DNA from 2 places in the Pantoea sp. Ep11b genome. Region 2 is predicted to be linked to the other one. Evidence: predicted binding sites of a transcription regulator. Region 2 holds the regulator's gene; the other holds the start of a gene.
What was found. Region 2 encodes LexA, which represses DNA repair genes until DNA is damaged. Its sites were predicted from a motif close to TNCTGTATGTACATACAGNA; they were not measured.

Region 1 (3,208 bases), 520 kb from region 2:
AGTGATCACCCTGACCGGTAAAGATGGCGGTAAGATGGCGGGCAGTGCCGATATTGAAATCCGGGTGCCGCACTTTGGTTATGCCGATCGCATCCAGGAGATCCACATCAAAGTCATCCATATCCTGATGCTGCTGATCGAAAAAGAGATGGTGAAGTAATTGCGCCGGCTTCCCGCTCGCGGGGGGCCGCTTAATCTAAGGCGGTGGCTATGTGCGAATTGCTCGGGATGAGCGCCAATGTTCCCACGGATATCTGTTTCAGCTTTACCGGACTGGTTCAGCGTGGCGGTGGAACCGGACCTCACAAAGATGGCTGGGGCATTACTTTTTACGAAGATAAAGGCTGCCGTACGTTTAAAGATCCGCTGCCGAGCTTTAACTCGCCGATTGCGCGCCTGGTGCAGGAGTACCCCATCAAATCGCATTCGGTGGTGGCGCATATCCGCCAGGCGAACCGCGGCCAGGTGTCGCTGGAAAATACGCACCCGTTTACCCGCGAACTGTGGGGCCGCAACTGGACCTATGCGCACAACGGTCAGCTCAAAGGCTATCGTCAGCTGGAAACCGGCACCTTCCGGCCGGTTGGCGAAACGGACAGTGAAAAAGCGTTCTGCTGGATCCTGCATCAGCTGGCCACGCGCTACCCGCGTACGCCGGGCAACTGGCCTGCGGTGTTTCGTTTTATCGGGGAGCTGGCGGGAACGTTGCGGCAGAAGGGCGTGTTTAACATGCTGCTGTCAGATGGCCGTTATCTGATGGCCTTCTGTTCGACCAATCTCTTCTGGATCACCCGCCGCGCGCCCTTTGGCCGGGCGCAGCTGCTGGATCAGGATGTGGAGGTTGATTTTCAGCAGCACACCACGCCGCATGACGTGGTGACGGTGATCGCAACGCAGCCGCTGACGGCCAATGAAACCTGGCAGCGGATTGCGCCAGGTGAATGGGCCTTATTCTGCCTTGGAGAGCGCCAGGAAGGAGCGTGAAGCGGCTTCGGGACTGGCTAAAACCGGTGCCGGGCTGCTCATCACATATTTGCCGCTGGCGACACTCACCACCGGCGGCTGGTGATACTTCGCAAACCAGGCGTATCCCGGCTGCAGCTGCTGCCAGAAACTGGCGTAGGCGGAGTAGCGGTGACGCTGCATGTTGCTGTCGGTCATGCGGAACGGATAAATGCTGATGCTGACATCCTGCTGGCCGTTACGCAGCGCGGCATTCACATAGGTAAAAATCTCATCCATATAGGCGTTGGTCATGGCATAGCAGCCGATTGACTTGCAGTCGCCATGGATCATCAGATAGTTGCCGCTGTAGCCCTGATTGCGGTCATACTGATTCGGGAAGCCGATGTTGATCGCGCGATAAAACCGGCTGTCCGGCTTCAGCTGATTCAGCCTCACGTTGTAAAAACCTTCCGGGCTTTTGAAATCGCCTTCGCGGCGTTTCGGGCCGAGGCCACCCGAAAAGTTACAGATGCGGTAGGTATCCAGCAGGCGGTATTCGTTACCGATTTTGCCGTAAAGTTCGAGTGTGCGTTCTTCCTTGAAGATCTGGATATAAACCGGGGTGCCAAGTAACTGTTTCTTTAACTCTTTGCTGACCGGTGCCGCTGTCTGAACGGGTTCGGGAGTCATTGCCATGCTGAGGGCTGGCAGTAAAATCATCGCAAACAGGAGTGCGATTTTGCCCATGCTGTGTGTACCTTGAGGTGAAGAGAACATGACGCAAATTGTGCGTCTCTGCTTGCATTATCGGAACTGTCCGCTACCGCAGCGCAACATTAAACATTGTCTGTTTTTTTAGCAAGACGGTCTCAGTCAAATTCGCGAATTACTGGCAGTTATTCGGTCAGAAATTTGTAAACTTTAATCCTCAACGCGACAGCGATTGCAGTTACGTCCGCCAGCTGTATACTTATCCAGTGCCGGAGGGGGGTATGCGTAAAATCATTCATGTCGATATGGACTGCTTCTATGCCGCGGTGGAGATGCGTGACAATCCCCAGCTGCGCGATATCCCGATCGCCATTGGTGGCAGCCGCGAACGTCGCGGCGTGATCAGCACCGCCAACTATCCGGCCCGCAAATATGGCGTGCGCAGTGCGATGCCCACCGGCATGGCGCTTAAACTCTGCCCGCATCTGCGTCTGCTGCCGGGCCGCTTTGACGCCTATAAAGAAGCCTCTGCGCAGATCCGTGAGATCTTTACCCGCTACACCTCACTGATTGAACCGCTCTCGCTGGATGAAGCCTATCTGGATGTGACCGACAGCCCGCACTGTCACGGCTCGGCGACGCTGATGGCCCAGGCGATCCGCGCCACCATTTTTCGTGAAACCGGACTTACCGCCTCGGCCGGGATCGCCCCGATTAAGTTTCTGGCGAAGATCGCCTCTGACCTCAACAAGCCGGACGGCCAGTATGTGATCACACCGCCGGAGATGGCCGGTTTTCTGCTGACCCTGCCGCTGGCGAAAATTCCCGGCGTCGGCAAAGTGTCGGCTAAAAAGCTGGAGGAGATGGGGCTGGCCACCTGCGGCGACGTGCAGAAAGCGGACCTGGCGCTGCTGCTGAAGCGTTTTGGTAAGTTTGGCCGGGTGCTGTGGGAGCGCAGTCACGGCATCGATGAGCGAGGCGTGATTGTGGAGCGCGAGCGTAAATCGCTGGGCGTTGAGCGCACGCTGGCGGAGGATATCAGCGACTGGGAGGCGTGCCTGGAGATTATCGATTTTCTCTATGCCGAGCTGGACCGCCGTCTGACCCGGATCCGACCCGATAAGCAGGTGGCGCGTCAGGGCGTCAAACTGAAGTTCAGCGACTTTCAGCAGACGACCCAGGAGCATATCTGGCCGGTGCTGAATAAAGAGGACATGATAGCCATCGCCCGCAAGACCTGGGATGAGCGTCGTGCCGGGCGAGGCGTGCGGCTGGTGGGGTTACATGTGACGATGGTCGATCCCCAGCTTGAGCGTCAGCTACTGCTGGGGCTGTAACGGCCCGCCTTTTACTTGCTGTTTTTCGCCGCCAGGGTGGCGAACCACGGCGCAACGAAATCCTGATTATCGCCCCAGCCCGGAATGATTTTGTTCAGCGAGGCGACGTTGACCGCGCCCGGCTGGCTGCTCAGCTGCTGCTGCGAAATCGACGCGGCTTTGAACTGGTATGTGGCTGGCGTCTCTTCACCGGCAATCTTCTTCGCCACCAGACG
Region 2 (3,208 bases):
TCGTGAATAAAGACGTGACGCGGCAGCAGCGCGCCGTCAATCTCCAGCGGAGAGAGCGGATCGGGCAGATGATGCCGCAGACACTGGGCGCGCAAAGTCAGTAAGTCGGCCTTCGAATCGTAAGGCAAAACATACATAATAGGCCGGGTCGGATCCAGACCATGTTCTGACACGGGATCGGCCGGAATGGCCTTACTTTTTACCAAAAACGACAGTGGTAAGTTAAGCAGTTTGTAATAGAGTTTACGCCAACCTGACATAGACAACATGAAGCCTCTTGTTAGCAAAGCGCCGCAAGCATACCAGAAAGTGCAGCGAAGATCTGTGGTGGTGCGAATTGCACGCAGCCCAGACATTGACGTCAATACGATGAAAGGGTTCCCCCATCATGGCAAATAACGCCACCGGACTTATCAGAATAGTTAAAGCCGCAGGTTACTCATGGCAGGGGCTGCGTGCCGCCTGGCAGCATGAAGCGGCATTTCGCCAGGAGGCGCTGGCCGCGCTGGTTGCCATTATTATCGCCTGCTGGCTGGATGTGGATGTAGTCTCACGTATCCTCATGATTGGGTCCGTGGTGCTGGTGGTCATTGTCGAAATCCTTAACAGTGCCATTGAAGCGGTAGTCGATCGCATCGGTCAGGAGCATCATCCGCTGGCTGGTCGGGCAAAAGATATGGGATCGGCCGCGGTGCTGATCAGCATTCTACTGGCTCTGTTTGTCTGGATCGCGCTGCTCTGGACACATTTGCGATAAGCGTTCCATATCGCGTCGGAAGCCGCGTTTTGCGGGACAATCGGTTTCCATTTCACCAATACCTGTATATACTCACAGCGACTGTATAAACAACCAGGGGGCGGGATGAAAGCATTAACCAGCAGGCAGCAGCAGGTCTATGACCTGATTCGCGACCATATTACTTCAACGGGCATGCCGCCTACGCGTGCCGAGATTGCCGCGCAGCTGGGATTCCGTTCGCCGAATGCGGCAGAAGAGCATCTGAAAGCGCTGGCGCGTAAAGGCGTCATCGAGATCGTGTCCGGTGCTTCGCGCGGCATCCGTCTGTTGATGGAAGAAGAAGCCTCAGAAGGCTTACCGCTGATTGGCCGGGTTGCTGCCGGTGAACCGATCATGGCGCAGGAACATATCGAAACCCACTACAAGGTGGATCCGGGCCTGTTTAAGCCGTCGGCTGACTTCCTGCTGCGCGTCAGCGGAATGTCGATGAAAGATATCGGGATTATGGATGGCGATCTGCTCGCGGTGCATAAGACCCAGGATGTGCGTAATGGTCAGGTCGTCGTGGCGCGCATCGATGATGAAGTCACGGTGAAGCGCTGGAAAAAGCAGGGCGCTATCGTGCATCTGCTGCCTGAAAACAGTGAATTTGACCCGATCGTGGTTGATACCCGTGCGCAGTCGCTGACTATTGAAGGTCTGGCCGTGGGCGTGGTTCGCAACGGCGAATGGCTCTGATTTTTCTGCCCGCGTGCATTCGCCCGCTCTGATGCTATTCTGTCTGCCCTAATTTTGTCGCTGCCCTGTCTGCGCAGCGACACTGAGCACGGAACGGCGAATGCGCTTTATCACGGCAACCGATAAAAATCTCTGGCGGCTTGCGCTGCCGATGATCCTTTCAAATATCACCGTGCCCCTGCTGGGCGTGGTCGATACCGCAGTTATTGGTCATCTCGACAGCCCTGTCTATCTTGGCGGGGTCGCGGTCGGGACCACCGTCACCAGTTTCCTCTTTATGCTGCTGCTTTTTTTGCGGATGAGTACCACCGGTCTCACGGCGCAGGCGCTGGGTGCGGGCGACAAAACGGCGCTGGCGCGGGCGCTGGTCCAGCCGCTGATCATTGCGCTGCTGGCCGGTGTGCTGTTTATCGTCTTACGCTATCCGATTATTCAGCTGGCAACGCAGCTGATCGGTGGCAGTCCCGAGGTCCTGGCGCAGGCTGCGCGGTTTATCCAAATCCGCTGGCTCAGCGCACCTGCCACGCTGGCAAATCTGGTGATCCTGGGCTGGCTGCTGGGCGTACAGTATGCGCGTGCGCCGGTGATCCTGCTGGTGGTGGGAAATCTGGTGAATATCGTGCTCGATCTCTGGCTGGTCATGGGTCTGCACTGGGGTGTCGCGGGGGCGGCCACCGCCACGGCGCTGGCTGAGTACATCACGCTGGGCGTTGGCAGCATCATGGTCTGGCGGGTGCTGAAACTGCACGGCATCACGCCAGCCCTGCTGAAACAGAGCTGGCGCGGTGACAGTGCCCGGCTGCTGCGCCTCAACCGGGATATCATGCTACGATCCCTGATGCTGCAGCTCTGTTTCGCCTCGCTGACCGTACTGGGCGCACGGCTCGGCCCCGATGTGGTCGCTGTTAACGCCGTCTTACTGATGTTCATTACCTTCACCGCCTACGCACTCGATGGCTTCGCCTATGCGGTAGAGGCATTTGCGGGAGAGGCGCATGGCGCTAAAGATGGCCGTAAACTGCTGCGTGTCTGGCACTCCGCCTGTCGTCAGGCGGTGGCCGTCGCGCTGTTCTTCTCGCTGGTCTATGCGATCGCCGGTCCGCAGATCGTGACGCTGTTGACCTCGCTGACGTCGCTGCAACAGACCGCCGATCGCTACCTGGTCTGGCAGGTCATCATGCCGCTGGCGGGCGTCTGGTGTTACCTGCTGGATGGCATGTTTATCGGTGCCACACGCGGTCGCGAGATGCGTAACAGCATGGTAATGGCCGCCGCAGGCTACTTCCTGACGCTGCTGAGCGTTCCGCTGCTGGGTAATCATGGACTGTGGCTGGCGGTAACCGTTTTTCTGGCGCTGCGTGGCCTGACGCTCTGGCTCATCTGGCGCAGGCACTGGCGTCAGAACAGCTGGTTTGAAGCCTGATTCAGCCAGGCTGGCAGAAGGGTACAGATTATTCTGTATTATTCTTCATTCTTGAATATGGCGACTACAATTAACTCTATACGGCGCTGTTAAGCAGCGATTTGTATCGAAGTTATGGCGAGTAGCCAGATAATTAAACCCCGAGGATTGGAGGTCTGCCATGAATAAAGACGAAGCGAGCGGCAACTGGAAGCAGTTCAAAGGCAAGATGAAAGAGAAATGGGGCAAGCTGACCGACGACGATATGCAGGTGATCGAAGGCAAACGCGACCAGCTGGTGGGCAAAATTCAGGAGCGTTACGGCTATG

Region 1: a site for LexA is predicted at 1,906-1,925, ahead of dinB (DNA polymerase IV). Genes of this name have one in related genera too.

Annotation. Positions count from the first base shown of each region.
Region 1 is NZ_CP160631.1:1,230,545-1,233,752, forward strand. It holds gene lpcA (D-sedoheptulose 7-phosphate isomerase) at 1-160, shown strand, start outside; gene AB1748_RS05670 (class II glutamine amidotransferase) at 211-984, shown strand; gene dpaA (peptidoglycan meso-diaminopimelic acid protein amidase) at 949-1,692, opposite strand; gene dinB (DNA polymerase IV) at 1,938-2,993, shown strand; gene AB1748_RS05685 (sugar ABC transporter substrate-binding protein) at 3,005-3,208, opposite strand, start outside.
Region 2 is NZ_CP160631.1:708,709-711,916, forward strand. It holds gene plsB (glycerol-3-phosphate 1-O-acyltransferase PlsB) at 1-260, opposite strand, end outside; gene AB1748_RS03270 (diacylglycerol kinase) at 389-757, shown strand; gene lexA (transcriptional repressor LexA) at 863-1,477, shown strand; gene dinF (MATE family efflux transporter DinF) at 1,578-2,900, shown strand; gene AB1748_RS03285 (CsbD family protein) at 3,061-3,208, shown strand, end outside.